3 regions of the Bacillus sp. JJ1521 genome follow, and region 3 is predicted to be linked to each of the others. Evidence: riboswitches for the same ligand, from Rfam matches in the RefSeq annotation. Region 3 holds a riboswitch; each other region holds the start of a gene.

The links. A riboswitch is a leader RNA that binds a small molecule or an ion and turns the genes downstream of it on or off. The one in region 3 is predicted to bind S-adenosylmethionine.
Region 1: another riboswitch for S-adenosylmethionine. It lies ahead of V7147_RS23475 (Fur-regulated basic protein FbpA); the one in region 3 lies ahead of V7147_RS15915 (methionine ABC transporter ATP-binding protein).
Region 2: another riboswitch for S-adenosylmethionine. It lies ahead of mtnW (2,3-diketo-5-methylthiopentyl-1-phosphate enolase); the one in region 3 lies ahead of V7147_RS15915 (methionine ABC transporter ATP-binding protein).

Annotation. Positions count from the first base shown of each region.
Region 1 covers NZ_JBALOX010000241.1:270-6,429, forward strand. The annotation lists gene V7147_RS23470 (pentapeptide repeat-containing protein) at 1-772, shown strand, start outside; gene V7147_RS23475 (Fur-regulated basic protein FbpA) at 923-1,120, opposite strand; SAM riboswitch class I at 1,207-1,310, opposite strand; gene V7147_RS23480 (VOC family protein) at 1,440-2,399, opposite strand; gene V7147_RS23485 (NAD(P)-dependent oxidoreductase) at 2,490-3,128, opposite strand; gene V7147_RS23490 (Rrf2 family transcriptional regulator) at 3,276-3,707, shown strand; gene V7147_RS23495 (winged helix-turn-helix domain-containing protein) at 4,133-4,630, shown strand; gene V7147_RS23500 (MFS transporter) at 4,648-5,913, shown strand.
Region 2 covers NZ_JBALOX010000105.1:3,402-9,561, reverse strand. The annotation lists gene cbpA (cyclic di-AMP binding protein CbpA) at 76-705, opposite strand; gene V7147_RS15220 (1,2-dihydroxy-3-keto-5-methylthiopentene dioxygenase) at 886-1,428, opposite strand; gene V7147_RS15215 (methylthioribulose 1-phosphate dehydratase) at 1,453-2,079, opposite strand; gene V7147_RS15210 (2-hydroxy-3-keto-5-methylthiopentenyl-1-phosphate phosphatase) at 2,072-2,734, opposite strand; gene mtnW (2,3-diketo-5-methylthiopentyl-1-phosphate enolase) at 2,737-3,975, opposite strand; SAM riboswitch class I at 4,042-4,147, opposite strand; gene V7147_RS15200 (pyridoxal phosphate-dependent aminotransferase) at 4,263-5,393, opposite strand; gene V7147_RS15195 (carbon-nitrogen family hydrolase) at 5,481-6,160, shown strand, end outside.
Region 3 covers NZ_JBALOX010000115.1:6,610-12,769, reverse strand. The annotation lists gene V7147_RS15930 (LLM class flavin-dependent oxidoreductase) at 1-962, opposite strand, end outside; gene V7147_RS15925 (MetQ/NlpA family ABC transporter substrate-binding protein) at 1,018-1,890, opposite strand; gene V7147_RS15920 (methionine ABC transporter permease) at 1,918-2,580, opposite strand; gene V7147_RS15915 (methionine ABC transporter ATP-binding protein) at 2,570-3,595, opposite strand; SAM riboswitch class I at 3,825-3,926, opposite strand; gene V7147_RS15910 (HAD-IA family hydrolase) at 4,097-4,696, opposite strand; gene V7147_RS15905 (APC family permease) at 4,855-6,160, shown strand, end outside.

The DNA of each region.
Region 1 (6,160 bases), on a different contig from region 3:
TTTCGGGTTATGTTGTGTAGCCTTACCTTATGCCAAATCAGCAGATTTTCCAATTAATAAAGACGGTGGAGAGCCGTGTCGAAACTTATGTTCAGATTTTCGTTGTAAGATACATAATCAATTAAGGGATAAAGGTTTTCGTGGATGTGTATCCTATGAGTGCTTTGGCGCAGGACAACATGTATCACAGTCGATCTATAATGGCGTTGATTGGAGAAATAATTCAGAGCGTGCCAACGAAATGTTTGAGGTATTTCCGGTTGTTCAACAACTTCATGAAATGCTTTGGTATCTCAATCAAGCACTTAGCCTGCAGGAGACACAATCATTTCATATAAGTTTGCAGGACATGTATAAAGAAACGTTAAAATTAACACAGAAAAAGCCTGAAGATATATTAAAATTAGACATAATTGCACATAGGGGTAAGGTTAATAGTTTATTACTAAAAGCGAGCGAAATGTATCGGAAGGATTTTACTAAAGGAAGTAAAAGGATAAAGAAAGGTCAAGATTACGTAGGGGAAAATCTAAAAGGGGCAGATTTACAAGGGGCTAGTTTTCGAGGAACATTAATGATTGCAGCCAATTTAAGTCATGCAGATTTAAGAACAGCAGATTTTATTGGTGCTGACCTCAGAGATGCTGACCTTAGTAACGCGAACTTAACAGAGGCTATTTTTCTAACACAATCTCAACTAAATTCAACTAAAGGAAACGTTCATACAAGAATACCACACTACTTAAAAAGACCAAATCATTGGATAAAATGAGCAAATTTTTATTAATAACAAAAGGGGGCTAGTGTAAAAAACACCAACTCCCTTTTTTTTGCCCCTGCCAAGGAACTTAATATTATCATATTTTGGTTACTTTACCCAGTACCAAGAATTAACCATATAATTAGGACTAGCATAATTGATTTAAAAGTTTTTCCATCTAATGGATCCGAAACCGGTATGTGGGTGACTTTTAGATTGGATTTTAAAATATTCATGTTCCAATTCAGATAGGGATAGCTCAAAAAGTTGTTTCCCGTCTTTTTTAAAATGATTTATTGCAATTAGCTTTCGAATAAGCTCATTTCTTCTATTTTCAACATCATCTCTTAATAAACCCATAATAAAACCTCTCCTTTCGAAATTGGCAATCCAATGAACACCATTACAAGATAAGAAGAGGTTTTTTATGATTTAAATGACGACCTCGCTTATCTTTCAAGCATATAAGCTTGCTGGATTTAGCACAGTATTCAACGAATCTGCTGCTGAGGTTTCACAGGGCCAGTCCCTCCACCTCTCTTGATAAGTTTTTATATTTACATTTAGTTTAACCTTATTATTCCGATATGTCTACTTGAAATTAAACTTTGTTCAAAGAAATTTATAAAAGGGTAGAGGGACGGGTTCCATTTCCCTATTGAGTCGATGAACTTGTCTCTTACTCCCACAAAATAATCTTTATTTGATTTCCGGAGGGGTCCTCAGTTGTAATGACATCATTTTCTTCGGTATATGAAAATCCTAAATTCTTTAGTTGTAATTTTGCTTGATTGTATTCTTCACTTGTAAAATGTGTAGTATAAAATCGCAGACCAAGAGCATTTTCAGGGGGCTTAGGCAGTCCTTCACCCGCCCAAGTATTCATTCCGATGTGATGGTGGTAATCATCCTTCGAGACGAATAACTTTTGTGCATCCTTGGAGACAACATTAAAACCTAAGGCATCCACATAGAATTCCTCGGATTTCTCAATGTTTGATACTTGTAAGTGCATATGTCCTAATCTCGTGTCATTGGACAAGCCAGACCAATCTTTACCGTTCATTTCAGAAAGTAAACCTTTAACATCAAGCTCATAAGTTCCACCAACATATCCGCCAGCATCGTCTTCAATCCAAAGGTCCGGATCTCGATCGACATAAATTTCGATTCCGTTAAAATCGGGATCAGCAAGGTAAATAGCCTCGCTATACTGATGGTCGGAAACGCCTTGAAGCGGGTATTCGGAATCAATTAAGTGATTTAACACTAAAGCCAATTCTTCTCTGTTTGGTACTAATATTGCAAAATGAAATAATCCTGTTGTTCCAAATGGCCGTTCCACAAAAGAACTTTCTTCAATTAATGTTAGAATAGGGGTTGTTCCATCAGCCGTTAATTTAGCACTACTACCGTTCTTTTCTAACAATCTTAAACCAATAATCTCTTGATAAAAGCTTAATGATTGCTCCAAATCAGAAACCTGTAATTCAACATAGCCAAGTCTAGGCTCCATCTCACCAGTATAATTTAATTGCTTCTCATTTTTTGCTTCCCAAGGTTTAAATCCAATAAGTGCGATCGCTATTATAATTAATAGAATAGTAGATAACCATACAAAATTCTTTTTAAAATGCATTTTTTATTTACCTCTATTTTTTAATATTAAAAAAGGAGGCAGGTTCATTGTCACTAGCTAGGACTTTGAACCTGCCCCTCTGACCAAATTTTAGTTAGCTTCCCCGACTACTGTGAATCTTTCGTTTATGTGTTTTGGGTTTTCGATTTCATCTACTAAGGCAATGGCGAAATCAGCGTAACTGATATAGCTTTCGCCTTTTGAATTTATAAGCAAGTTGTCTTTACCTGCTTGGTAAGCACCAGTTCTTGTGCCTTCTGGATCGAATATAGCTGATGGACTCATAAAGGTCCAACTGATATTAGCTGTTTCTTGTAATTCTTGCAGGTTTCGTGCTTGACCTTTTGCTGTTGGTTTGAAGATGTCAGGGAAATCAGGAGTGTCAATAACTTGAACACTTTTTGCTTCATCAACATAAAGGCTTCCTGCACCACCAACAACAATGACTCTTGTATTTGTGCCTTTAGCAGCTTCAATTAACGCATGACCCGCATCAACATGTGGTTGTTCTTCTCCAAGTGGCGCACCAAAAGCATTAACCACGACATCGAAGTTTTCAACATCTGTTGAATTTAATTCTAAAATATTTTTCTCTACTACAGAAACTTGTTCATTTTGTAATTTAGAGGCGTCCCTTACGATTGCGGTTACATCATGACCTCTTTCTACAGCCTCTTTTAAAATAAAACTTCCAGCTTTACCACTTGCGCCAATTATTCCAATTTTCATTCTATAGTCCTCCTATATAGTTCAACTTGTAATTTAATTGATTACATGTAATCATTATAGTTACATGTATTCTTTGTGTCAACACATTGATTTTTAAGTTATAATAAAAATATATTTGTGATAGGATCGAAAGTAGGGTGACGAACGATGTCCATCAGTAGTCGATTTTCTGTTGGAATTCATATACTTTCCCTCATTAACATAACTAAAGAGGGTGAATGTTCTTCTGGTTTTTTAGCATCCAGTGTAAATACGAACCCGGTAGTGATTCGAAAGATTATGGGTATGCTTAAAAAAGCAAATTTAATTGAGGTGCACCCAGGTGTAGCTGGTGCAAAATTAACAAAAAGACCTTCAGAAATTACAATGTTAGATATTTATAAGGCAGTTGATGTGGTACGAGAAGGCGAGCTATTTAGCGTCCACGACAACCCAAATCCCGAATGTACTGTCGGAAGAAATATTCAAAACGCTATTGAACCTCTTTTTGCCCAAGCCCAATTTGCAATGGAGAAAATCCTTGCAAATGTAACATTAGAGGATATTGTCAATGGCATGAATGAAAAAGAAAACTGTTGAAAAGAGAACTTAGGATCCTTTTCAGCAGTTTTTTCGATGACAGGCGGACAGATGCATTGTCCCAAGAAGCTCTTCAAAACTTATTTTTCATTTTTCTCTTTTTCGGGTGATCCTGCAGTGTTTTTTACCTGCTTATTAGAATTTTTCTGACTACTTTTTATATGACCTTTTGCATCTACTTTTGAATCCCTCAGCATTTTACTTACCTCCATTTAATGATAATTACCTGCTCATATTTTTCCTAAGAAATTGTTGATTATTCTTAATGTCTATAAAAGCACCCATATTACATAATTTCTCTGTTTCTCAAGAAATAACACTTGTAATTGTGGAATATTATGGTAATCTAAAACTACAGATTAACAATCTATTTTTTTAGAATGACAATCTAAATAATTAGTTCTATACGGAAAGGAGTAAAAACGGTGAATGAACCTTTAGAAGTATCAGTGGAACAATCAAAATTATTAGGCAATGCCCTTCGCGTTCAAATTATTCGAGTATTAACGGAGGAACCAAAAACATCTAAGCAAGTAGCTGATTTGCTTGGACACTCTCCAGGAAATGTCCATTATCATATAAGAAAATTGTATGAAGGTGGGTTAATTGACCTTGTGGAGGAAAAGCAATTTGGTGGCGTTATGGAGAAATACTACAAGTCAAAAGCAAAATGGTTTAATTCAGATAGTAAAGAAACGATTGACCCAGCTTTACGAGACGATTTTCAGTCAAGTAATGCGACTACTCTAAGTCTTCGCTTAAAACTTACAGAAGAACAACAAACGGAACTCACCAATGAATTTAAAATTTTTCTTGAAAAATGGGTCGAAAAGACATCTGTTAATCATGAAGGGATGGACAGTAAAGAATTTAGCATAGGGGTAAAGATTGTTTCCACTAAACCGTCTGGGGAAAATAAATAAGCAGAAGGGGATCAACGATGAGAATATTCATGCAAAGAAACTTTCTTTTTATGTTTATTGGAAGAGTTATTACGAATATTGGCGATAGTTTTTATACGGTAGCAGCAATGTGGCTTGTTTATGATTTAGGAGGATCAACCTTTTATACTGGTTTAGCGGGTTTTCTTACAATTCTTCCAAGGTGCGTTCAATTTTTTTCTGGACCATTAATCGACCGAATTCCAATTCGATCTCTTTTACTGTACTCGCAAATCTTTCAGGGCATATTACTATTAATCATTCCTACCGCTCATTACTTCAACTTCTTAAGTATTACACTAGTTCTTATTATCACCCCATTAGTTACAACCTTAAATATGTTCGTATACCCAGCTCAAATGGCCTCATTACCAAAGTTCGTAAAAGAAAAAGACTTAACAAAAGCAAATTCCTATTTTACCTTAGCCTATCAAGGGATTGAAATTGGTTGTAATGCGGTTGCAGGTATTTTAATCGTTATGATTGGAGCTATTTCTATTTATCTATTGGATTCCGTTTTGTTTATGGTAGGTGCAATCTTGTTTTCATTTCTTAGAATCTCTAAGGATATGACAGAGAATCATGAGAAGAGGGGACGAGTCTCTATTTTTGCATCATTAAAAATTTACAAAGATGATTTAAAAATAGGAATCGATATTTTACTTAGTAAACCCTTGTTGCGCATTCTAATAGGCGTAATCGCAATCAACTTAGTTGGAGGAGCGACCTTTGTTGTATTACCTGAATTTAGTGAACATAGCGGAGGACCTGAAATCTATGGCCTATTGCTAATGGCTCAAGCAGCTGGAAGTTTATCCGGTGCATTATTAGCGCCTTATTTGAAAGTTGAAAGATTTGGATTGGGAAAAGTTTATTCCCTTGCTTTTTTGATAAGTGGCTTCATGTGGGCACTTTCGGTTTTTAGTCCGTGGACGTGGTTGATGATTGTGATCTATGGAATTGCATGGTTACCTGGTGGTGTTACAAACATTTTAATTAATACATGTTTGCAAAAGGGGGTTCCTAAGCATTTATTGGGGAGAGTTTTCTCAGCATCGTATAGTTTAAGTGGTATTGCAATGCCGCTAGGATCGTTATTAGGCGGTTACTTGGGTGTGATGTTTGGAAGTATATTTGTTATATTTTGTAGTGGTCTCGTTATATTTTTGGTGGGTATTTTTTGGATGGTGGATAAGACAACTCGAAGCTTACCTAAAACAGAGAATATTAATGAAAGTACATTCATACAGGTTCATGTAAGTTGATTATCTAAATTTCTTATGAAGGTCGGCAGAAATGGGACACTGGTTTTACAACAGAGAGTATCAACAAGTCGTTTTTAATGAATTTGGAAAGCGGTTTTTGTTAGTTAATCATGAGAGAATAATGGGTTGAGAGTATTTATTAGCATGATGCGTTTAACCGTCTGGTGGAAAAGGAAGCTGAGGATTTCTTAGAACAGTATTTGAGTATGTAGAGTGAAATAGGTTAAAAATATATAATTTAGAGAGC
Region 2 (6,160 bases), on a different contig from region 3:
ACATGAATAATACATAAATCGACAAAAGTTTTACTAAAAAAACCTATAGGTAGTATTCCTATAGGTCTAATACAATTATTTAATTCGGTCAATATGGGTAACGCGGAATTCCTTCGCTTCTAGTTTCTGTTTGATATTCTTTATTTTTTCCTCGCCAAGTGAACTTGGTAGATTTAAAATAATTCGGCGGAGGTATTTTTCACCATTATCAAGTGTAAGCATGCCGTCAATATTAATATCACGAATGAGGGATACAAGTTCCTTGATTGCCCCTTTATGCTCAATAGTGGCAATTGTTAACGTATATCCACCTGTTTTCATACCAAAAGAATCCTCAAGTACATCCATTACATTAGCATGTGTGATGATCCCTTGAAACTCTTTATCAGCATCTAACACCGCAATAAACGGCAAGCGTCGAATCGTTAAAAATGTCTTAAAAAATGAATCCTCCTCGTAAACGAATGCATCCTTGCTTTCAACAAGTGTTGATATTTTCGCATTTGCTTCTCCATCTTTTTCATATAAATACTCTAAAATATCAACCTTATAAATTAACCCTTCAAATCCTGTGCCATCTTTTGATAATACTGGCACTGAGCGAAAGCCTGTTTCATTTAAAAATTGAAGGGCCTGTTGAACGGTAAATTTATCATCACAATATTTTACATCCGATTTTTGAACAAAATTATAGCGAATTTTCATTTTCCCCACTCCTCAATCATATAGAATAATTCTTTATCACCTTTATTATATGCGACGAAAAGTATGTATTCCAATGAACAAAAATGTAACATATTTACCGTTACATGTAAAGAATATTCTCAATATTTTGATATAAAAAGGACTTTATGGAAAATCTCCACAAAGTCCCTTCATCCCAATTTAGTTTTGAGCAAATTCTGGATCTTTGAATGGATGTGCCACCCAACCAGCTGGGTCAATAAATAAACGTACGGCAACCACTTCACGGTCATCCATAAGCGTGAAGAAGTGTGGAGTTTCAACAGGTACAGAAATAACATCACCTGCTTCAAGCTCTACATCAAAGTAGCCATTGTCGCCACTTCCTTTAATAATAAAAATACCATGTCCAGCTACGATTGCACGTACTTCATCTTCTGTGTGAACATGTACTTGTTCAAATTTCTTTAAAAGTTCATCCAGATTTGGAGTTGCATCGGATAATGCAATAACATCCCATTTTTGATAACCATTACGTGCCCCAAGAGATTTGATTTCTTCTTCATAAATAGATAGGATTTGCTCTTTTTGTTCATCATTGATTTTGCAGTTTCCTCTTAATTCTGCAGGTAGTTTGCTAGTGTCCCAGTGCTCATAAAGGACACCTTGTTCTTGTAGGAATTCTGCTACCTTTTCTTGACCTTCTAATCTTTCACCTGTATTACGGAATTTAATATTTGCCATTTTCTCCACCTCGTATTTTTTATGTTAAGCCCTTATTAGCAAAGGATTTAATGCTAATAATTTCAAATGATAGCTAAAAAGGAATTCATATGCCTCTAGATGTTTTTTGGCATCAAAAGCATTTTTAGCCCAGACTGTGATGCCGTGATTTCGAATAAGGACTGCACCAAAGTCACCGTTCACATGCTTACTAAAGTTTCGAGCAAGTGTCGGGATATCAGCGTCATTTTTAATGATTGGAATTCGTATTTCCGCATCTTCTTCCCATAATCCGAGCGCTTTAATAATTTCCTGACCTTTGAAAACTACCTCGCCCTTATCGGCATATAATTCAGAAATGACATTGTTATCAACGGTATGAACATGGAAGCTGCAGCCTCCATTTGTTTTGTTATAGATTTCAACATGTAAAAGTGTTTCTGCTGAGGGCTTTAAATGGGTTGGAGTAACAGGTAATCCCGCCCCATCTACTAATAAAAAGTCCTCATCGGTTCTTTTTTTCTTATCCTTGCCACTGGCAGTTACAAGGAAGGTGGTCGGATTATCGGATACCTTGATTGCTAGATTTCCACTTGTCCCCATGAACCAATCGCGACTTGCGAGTTCATCCTTTATATCCGCAAGCTCTGTCCATTGCTTGACCTTAAGCATTAGCCAAAACCTCCTTTTTCAATATCTTAATGACATCAAAGAAGGAATGAAAGGATGAATGTTCAATTCCCAATTCTTCGCATTTTTCAATTAAGAAATCCCTTGCAATTACCTTATCCGCAAGCTTTGCTGCCTGAAGGTCGGTAATCGAGTCGCCAATCACGATTTTATAAACATCTTGATTTGAAAGCTTACGTATCAAGGTTGGCTTACAGCAGCCACACTCATTTGTGCACTCAGCATCACACGTATATGGCCATAAAATATCAATTCTTTCATTCGAAAAATCCGATTTATTGCAGTAAATTTGCTCTTTTGCAATGAGACCTTCAAGCAATGGCTCAACAAAAAAATCAATTCCTCCACTTACGACGTAAAGCGGAATTCCTTGTTCCTTCGTAAAAGCTACAAACTCTTTGAATCCATCTCGAATTTCAGCGTGGTTAAGGATGTAATCGGTAATCTCTCCCCTCCAACCTGAAGGTAAAAGAGAAAACATTTTACTTACACCCTTTTGGATCGGAATTTCCTGTGAGAGCACTTGATCCTTGATCTTCTCCCATTCTGGTGGGGCAAATTTTTTCATAATGGCTATAATGTTGTCTGTATTTGTGATTGTTCCATCAAAATCACAGAAGATAAATGGTTTGTTCATCGCTATACCTCTTTGTATCCCCATAATTCAATTGCTGTTTTAAGCTCTGGGCTATTTTGTGCAAATTCGACAAGTGTCTTCCCTTTAAGGACTGCTTCGACCGCCGCATTAAAGGCTTTTCCTCCACCAATGGCACCGTCCGGATGTCCGTGAACGCCACCACCTGCATTAATTACACTATCTTTTCCAAAATCATTAATGAGCAGTGGCACTAAGCCTGGATGAATCCCAGCGGATGGAACCGGAAACGAAGCTTTAAATGATTCATCTGGTTTTGTTAATTCAGCTGCTATCGCCAGGGTTTGCTCTCTTTCAAGTGCAACACTACCATATGGTGATGGGAACAAGACAAGGTCTGCTCCTGCATATCTCAGTAGTTTTCCAAGCAGCAATTGGTTTGAAAACCCGTAAAATTCGGACGGTGTCAGCGTTCCACTTACAGCTGGATGAGCCATAATCGGGACTGAAATTTCCGGATCTTCTGCTAAGCTTTGAAGAACATCAAGCCCATATGCAAATACGTTAAACAATAATAAGTCAGCTCCAAGCTCTACTGCCTTCCTTGCTTTTTCCTTTAATTCAAATGTTCGACCGGTTAAATTCACAGCATAAAGGGCGCGATGTCCGGTTTCAGTATAAACGTCCTCAAGCACTTTTTTGCCTTCTATAATTCGAGTTTCATAAGGTGTTAAAGGATTTTCAAAAAGGATTTCATCATCCTTGATGATATTGACACCACCAAGTGCCTGTTCACGAAGCTGCTCTTTTAGATACTCAATATCTCTTCCGATTACTCCTTTAAAAATGCTCATCACTAGCGGTCTATCAAACACTCCTAGTTTTTCACGGATTCCACTCATCCCAAATTTTGGTCCTGGAAATGAAGCTTTCAATTCATTTGAAAACTCTAAATCTAGTAATTTTACCTCTCCATCAAGGGAAAGCTTCCCGAAGGTAGTCGTTAAAATGGCTGGTAGATCAGCACTAAAATTTGCGCTTGGGTAAGAAATTTTGATAATTCCTTTTTTTACTTGCTTCCCTAGATATTGACTTGCTCGTTGGTTCTCATCAACTTGCTCAACACTTACTACTCTTCCCTTATGATTTTTTAGTTGTTCCTGCTCAAGTTTTGGTAAATTCGTCCAAGAGCCGATCGTTAAGCCAAGGGCGATACCTTCAGCCTTTTTCTCGAAGTTGTCACTCGTGTCATGTACCAAATATGTAGCAATCACTTCACTCATGTTTAAACCCTCATTTCTAAAAATAAAAAACCCCTTCATTTAAGAAGAGGTTAGCAAACTAACATCTTCTTATCTCTCAGCTTAACGCTGCAAGAATTAGCACCGTGCTTACGAATGTAAGTCGGTTGCCGGGCTTCACTGGGCTAGTCCCTCCGCCTGCTCTTAATAAGAAAATAGATTTTATTTGATGTTGAGCCTCATTTTAAAACTCGCTCAACCATTATTTATATATGAAGCTGAATTTAATTAGGATTATGACAGGATTTTTTTTTCTTGTCAAACGTTTTTTAACTTTTGAACAAGTTTAACTTTTTAATCCGGTTTGCGGCTTCAATCAATCTTTCTTCGTCGGTTAAAAGACCAACTCGGACATAGCGGTCACCATATTCGCCGAAGCCGATTCCTGGTGCAACTGCAACATGAGCTTTTTCTAGTAAAAGATCTGCGAAGCTCACAGATGTATATCCTTCAGGTACTGGTAGCCAAGCAAAAAAGGAGCCTGCAGGCGCTTTTACGTCCCAACCAATGTCTTTAAGTGCACTGATGAATGCGTTACGTCTTGATTCGTACTTGTCCACTAGTCCTTTCACACATTCCTGCGACTCCGTTAGCGCTGCCGCTGCTGCCGCTTGAATAGGACTGAACAAACTAACATACATATGGTCTTGAATTAGATTTAGGGCTTCAATTACGCTCGGGTTTCCAACCGCAAAACCAACTCTCCAGCCCGCCATGTTATATGTCTTTGATTGTGTGTAGATCTCAATCCCGATATCCTTAGCACCATCCATTTCTAAGAAACTAATTGGTTTTTTCCCTTCAAATCCAATCGCACCATATGCAAAATCATGGACGACACAAATCTCATGCTCTTTTGCAAAAGTGATTGTTTCTTCAAAAAATTCTTTTGTCGCCACCGCTCCGGTTGGATTATTGGGATAATTCAAAAACATAACTTTTGCTTTTTCAAGCTTCTCCGAATCAATTTCTGAGTAATCAGGTAAAAAAGCATTTTGCTCTTTTAAGGGCATATATGCCATTTCTGCGCGAGCAAGTTCAACACCTGACCAATAATCCGGGTAACCAGGATCTGGTACCAATGCTATATCCCCTGGATTTAAGAGGCATTGTGGAATTTCAACTAATCCAGCCTTCCCGCCAAATAGAATTGCGACCTCCGTTTCCGGATCCAGTTCAACACCGTATTCACGTTGATAAAATTCTGCTGCTGCTTTCTTCATGAAAGAATGTCCGCGAAACGGAGAATATTTATGAAATTTCGGCTGATCTGGATTTCCCTGCCCTAAATTTATGACATCGTTTCCCTCGGCAACGACTTTGTTCACCTTTGCAACAAGTGAAGCGAAGAACTGTTTCGGTAAATTTTGTAGGATTTCAGATTGTTCGAAATTTTTCATGTGTACACCTTCTTCAAAATACTTGAAATACTAGTCTATAATCATATATTGTTACTTGTAAAGTATCATTTCACAGGAGGACTCCAAATGAATCTAAAAATTGCATGTATTCAGTATGATATTCAATTCGGAAAACCGCAAGAAAATTTTAACCTAATTTCTAAAGAGATTGATAAAACAATGGCTCAAGATGAACCCGATATCATTATCCTACCAGAGCTTTGGTCAACTGGATATGACTTAACAAGATTAGATGAAATTGCCGATGATAACGGGGATGAAACGAAAGCATTTATAAAAAACGTAGCAAAACAATATTCAGTTAATATAGTAGCCGGCTCTATTGCCAAAAAGACCGAACAAGGTGTGACAAACACGATGTTTATCTTTAATCGTGAAGGAGAAATGGTCAGTGAATACAGTAAGCTTCATCTATTCCAGCTCATGGATGAGCATTTGTATTTACAAGCTGGGGAAACCAAAGGGGATTTCACCATTGAAAATGTACCAGCTGCAGGAGTCATTTGCTACGATATTCGCTTCCCAGAATGGATTCGCGCGCATACAACAAGTGGGGCAGAAATTTTATTCGTGGTTGCGGAATGGCCACTCCCTCGGCTTGAGCATTGGCGCACTTTACTCCTAAGTCGGGCGATTGAAAATCAATGCTATGTCGTTGCTTGTAACTGTGTTGGAAGTAATCTTGATAATGTGTTTGCAGGACATTCGATGATTATCGATCCATGGGGAACTATTATTGCTGAAGC
Region 3 (6,160 bases):
GATAAATCGTAACCACTTGAGCCACCATATTGAGCTTTTGCTGCATCAGCACTCCAATAACTAGCTAATTCCTGATACTTTTCCTCTGCTTGTTCTGTGGTCTCAGCTACAATTACATTCAAGAAGGTAAATGCCTTAATATGGTCAGGGTTTCGACCATATTTTTGTGCTCTTTGTCGGATATCCTGAACAGAAGATTTAATTTTCTCTGCTGACCCTCCAACAAATACACATTCGGCATGTTTGGCTGCAAACTCCTTACCACGTTCAGACGTACCTGCTTGATAAAGAACTGGGGTACGTTGCAGGGAAGGCTCACTTAAGTGTGGTCCTTCAACAGAAAAATATTCACCCTTATGATTTATCTCATGTACTTTTGATGGATCTACCAGGATTTCTTTAGTAGTATCCGCAATGACCGCATTGTCTTCCCAGCTTCCTTCCCATAGCTTATAAGAGACTTCCAAAAACTCATCAGCCAAATCATAACGTGCATCATGCTTAAGCATTTCTGGTAAACCAAAGTTCTTTGCTGCATTAGGAAGATAGGAAGTGACGATATTCCACGCGACTCTTCCCTTTGTAAGATGATCTAGGGTTGAAAACCTTCTAGAATGGCCAAAAGGATGCTCATAAGTAGTACTTACCGTCACTGCAAAAGAAAGATGTTCAGTTACACTTGCCATCGCTGGAACAACAAAAGCCGGATCATTCAACGGCACTTGAACTCCGTCTCGAATGGACGGATCTTTACTTTGCTGATAAACATCATAAATACCTAGCACATCTGCAAAAAATACGGCATCAAACTTCCCTCGTTCCAATAATTTTGCTAAGTCTATCCAATAGTCTAAATCCTTGTATCGAAGATGTCTCTCACTATTTGGGTGCTTCCAAAGTCCATGTGAATTATGCATAGCGCTCGTCATGTCAAATGCATTTAATCGGATTTGTTTTGCCATTTGTCCACTTCCTTTTAGTAGATTCATAAATCTATAAATATCCAATTCCACTCAATTATTGGCTTTTCTTAATGCTTTCTTCTAACTTCTTTAATGTCTTTTGAAGATCTTCCGCAGGGATATCAACGACAATACTTCCTCCGTTCGTTTCCTTTATGACAGCCTCTTTAACGTCAGCTTCCTGGTATAGCTTTGCGATCGTTTTGTATGTTTCATTGTCCTTATCCTCTTCGCGTACAGCAAAGACATTAACATATGGTCGTGCTTGTTCACTTTCTGGATCGTCATATAATAGTGAATCTTTAAAATTCAACCCTGCTTGACCTGCAATCCCATTATTTATTAGAGATGCGGCAACATCCTTTAGTGCCTGTGCAGTTTGTTGAGAAACGACTGGGACGATTTCTAGTTTTTTCGGGTTCTTCGCAATATCATCTAGAGTTCCGTATATACCAACTCCATCTTTTAGCTCAATTAGTCCCGCAGCTTCTAATAAAAGTAAGCCTCTTCCAAGGTTTGCAGGGTCGTTTGAAATTGTTATTTGTGAACCCTCTGGTATGTCTGATATATTCTTGTATTTTTCAGAATAAATCCCTGTTGGGTTAATAGTCGTCGAAGCAATCGGAACAATAGTAAAACCATTCTCTACATTGGCTGGACCTAGAAATGCAATATGTTGGAAAGAATTCATGTCAATCTCTCCATTTGCTAAAGCATTATTAGGTTGAATGTAATCCGAAAACTCAACTAACTCAATTGTGATCCCTTTTTCATTTGCTTTTTCTTCTATAAGCTTCCAATAAGGTCCATCAGCACCTGTTACACCGATCTTTACTACCTCATTGGATTTTCCGGATGTAACATTGCACGCTGCAAGTATTGAAATAAAAACCACCATAGATACGAATAAAAGTAATCGCTTTTTCATTTACAAAACTCTCCCTTTTTTTAAATGTTATCTTCGTAAAAAGAATCTAGATAAAAAGTTCCCAGAAAACTGTGCGATTTGAACGAGTATTATTAAAACAATAACTGTGACAATCATTACCGATGTATCAAATCTCTGGTACCCATATGTCATGGCAAGGTCACCTAATCCACCACCTCCAACTGTTCCAGCCATTGCTGAGAAATCAACAAGCCCCACAGTAACAAAGGTGAGACCGAGAATAAGTGGACCTAATGTTTCAGGTATAAGTACGCCAAAAATTATTCTTATCGGGCTTGCACCCATAGCCTGTGCAGCTTCAATAATTCCCGGTTCAATCGAAACAAGATTACTCTCTACTATCCTAGCAACCGCAAAGCATGCAGCTATCGTCATAGGGAAAATAGCCGCTGCCGTTCCAATCGTAGTGCCCATTACTGCCCGAGTTAAGGGACTAAGTGCAACAAGCAAAATAATAAAAGGGATTGGACGAACAATATTCACTAATAAGTTAAGTACGAGAAATATATATTTATTTTCCAATATGTTCCCCTTACGTGTGACAAAAAAGAGCACTCCCATCGCTATACCAATAATGCTTGAGAAAATTAACGTAAAGATTACCATCAAAATCGTTTCTCCAGTTGCTTCCACAATACGGGGCCAAAATGTACTCCAATCAACTCTCATGGTTTATCACCTCCCTTACTTCAACAATTTGCTCAAGTTCAGTGATTACTTGCTGAATGAGAGGATCAGAGCCTTGAAATTCAACAATTAAACTACCAAATAATTGATCCTGTAACTCATTAATACTGCCGTATATAATATTGAAATCAATCCCATGCTTTCTCGTTACTCTTGACAGGATTGGCTGACTTGAAGCCCCACCTGTAAAAATCACTCGATACAAGTTTCCTGAATGGTTATTACGTAATTTCCCTAAGAGTTTGCTAGAAAGCTTATCGTTTAACACAGAACTGATAAAATTTTTCGTCGTCTTGGATTGTGGGTTTGAAAATATATCATAGACATTGCCTTCTTCAATCACCGACCCATTTTCCATCACAGCCACTCGATGACAAATACTTCGGATAACGTGCATTTCATGAGTAATCAGCAAAATGGTAATATTATACTCCTCATTAACCTTACGTAATAATTGAAGGATTTCTCCTGTTGTTTCAGGATCCAACGCAGAAGTTGCTTCATCACAAATCAAAATGTCTGGTGAAGTAGCAAGCGCTCTTGCAATGCCGACTCTTTGCTTTTGTCCGCCCGAGAGTTGCTCCGGATATTGCTCTGACTTATCTTGCAAACCTACAAACTGAAGTAATTCTTTAACACGGTTATCAATTTGTTCTTTTGGCAACTTCGCAAGTTTTAATGGATAAGCGATATTTCCATATACAGTACGCGAGTTGAAAAGATTAAAAGATTGAAAGATCATACCGATTTTCCTTCTCAGCTTCCGTAGCTCAACTTGAGAGAGACTAGATATTTCTGATTCGTTAACCAGCACTCTCCCTGAAGTTGGGCGTTCAAGTAAATTAACAAGTCGGAGCAATGTACTTTTCCCAGCCCCACTAAATCCAACCACCCCAAAGATTTCTCCTTTTGAAATAGTTAAAGAAACATCTTTTAACGCTTGAACCTCCTTCCCTTGCAAACCAAATACTTTATTTACTTCCTCAAACTTAATCAACTTAAAATCCTCCTTTCAGAAATAAACAAAAAAGGCACCTTTATCCAACATCATGTAAAGATGCATTGGATAAAGATACCTTTAGTTGTCTAATCGGCATACTTTTTTATTTTATATAGAAATATTTTTGAGAATCGGTTTTAGTTAGTAAACATCTCTTTTTATATCGAAAAAAAATAAAACCCCCTTCACTACAGAAGAGGGTTTAAATGTAACATTTAATCGTCTCTTCCTATCTTTCAAGCTCTATGCTTGCTGGATTTGGCACAGTACCTAATAGTCTGTTGCCGAGGCTTCAAAGGGCCAGTCCCTCCACCTCTCTGGATAAGAATTCACTAATAATTTAATTGTAATTAATAATTTACATGGAATGTCTTTGACTGTCAATAAGATTTTTATAAATTCTTTTTATTGTTTATTTAGGATACAAGTATATTTTGATACGAATAAGCATTGTAGTGGTCCCTTTTTCAGCCGAATCCTTATAAAAAATGACCTTTTTTAAAGATAAGGAAGAACCTTCGTTCCGAAGTCAGCATAATTATCAATGTGAAAATCGGCCTCAATATCTGGATTTTCAAAGGCAACGGTTTTGATTCCTAATTCTCTGGCTGGAATTAAATCCAGTTCGCGATCGCCAATCACTAGATCAATCGGATGATCCTTAATTACATGTTGATATGAAGCAGCATGTGGTTTTCGGGAAAAGCCCTCCTCCTCGACCGAAACAACCACCTTAAAGTAATGTAATAACTTAAATTTTTCCAGAAGGTAAAGTGTAGACTCCTTGTCGCGATGCGTGACAATAAAATTATCATCTGCAATTTGCAAAACCTCTTCTAAATGTTCAAACGGATGGCTATCAAAGGAATACTGATTGTATAATTTGATGTATTCCTCGCGCTGACTTTCTTCAATTTCATAATGCTGAAACGCCACTTTCGAGTTGACCTTGAGCCACTTTAGTACTTCCTTCGGATCCAGTTCCCTGCCGCTTAGATGAATAAAACCCTTGACCAGTGCTGGATAGGTGTTAAACAATGTTCCGTCAAAATCCCATAGAATATTAATGTGAATCCCTCTCTCTTTTACATAATTCATTCTATTATAAAGAAAGATACTTATAAAAAGAAAGCTAATAGATTTTTTATAAACCTCTCAATTTTCGACAAAAATATTGGTAATTCGACAAAAGCGGTTGACCTTTAATTAATAAACCTATAGAATTTTTACATATTTTAAAAAAATGAGGGTTCAGTATGAAAGATGTATTATTCAGGAAAAAAGATCTCAGGGAATTACTCGGAAAAAAGGGCGGTATCCAGCTTCAGCAAACGTTAGGGGCTTTTGACCTAATGCTGTTAGGAGTAGGTGCTATTGTCGGAACAGGTATATTCATCCTTCCTGGGACTGTCGCTGCGGGACACGCTGGACCAGGTATCATTTTTTCCTTTATTATAGCTGCCATTGTCTGTGCATTCGCCGCTATGTGTTATTCAGAATTTTCTTCATCCATACCGGTTACGGGTAGTGCATATACGTATGTGTACATTGTATTTGGAGAATTGGTCGCTTGGTTAGTTGGATGGGCTTTACTGTTAGAATATGGCTTAGCAGTTGCGGCGGTTGCAACTGGTTGGTCAGCTTATTTAAGTGCTTTGTTAGAGGGTTTTAATATAACCATTCCAAAGGCGATCTCTGGTTCCTTTAATCCAGTAGATGGAACTTATGTAAATGTACCAGCGATCGCCATTATTTTGGTAACAGCCTTTTTATTAACGCGTGGAATTAGAGAATCTACGAAGGTTAATATGATCATGGTATTTATCAAAGTAGGGGTTATTCTTTTATTTATAGGAGTAGGCATTTTTTATGTTGAGCCTGCTAATTGGCAACCAGTTATGCCCTTTGGAATGAATGGCGTTATTAGTGGGGCAGCCCTAGTTTTCTTTGCTTATCTTGGATTTGACGCTGTTTCGTCAGCTGCCGAAGAGGTAAAGAACCCACAACGTAATATGCCCATAGGTATTATTGGATCATTATTGATTTGTACAATTCTTTATGTAACTGTTTCGCTTGTTTTAACTGGGATGGTTTCATACACAGACCTAAATGTAAGTGATCCTGTTAGCTTCGTAATGCAGATGGTTCATCAAGATTGGGTGGCTGGCGTTATCTCACTTGGTGCAGTTGTCGGAATGATGACCGTTATACTTGTTATGTCATATGGGGGAACTAGACTTCTTTATGCGTTTGGCCGAGATGGATTGCTGCCGAAAAGTATGTATGAACTTAGTAAAAAATATAAAACGCCCGTTAAAAACACATGGGTATTTGCCGCACTTGTCGCTTTTTGTGCCGGCTTCATTCCGTTATCTAAGCTAGCAGAACTAGTAAACATGGGCACATTACTTGCATTTACAATCGTTTCAATCGGAGTTATTTACTTAAGAAAAAACAAGAGTATACCATCCAGTGGTTTTAAAGTACCATTCTTTCCAATCTTACCAATTATCTCGTTCTTATTATGTTTATTTTTAATGACTCAGCTTTCTGTCTTTACAT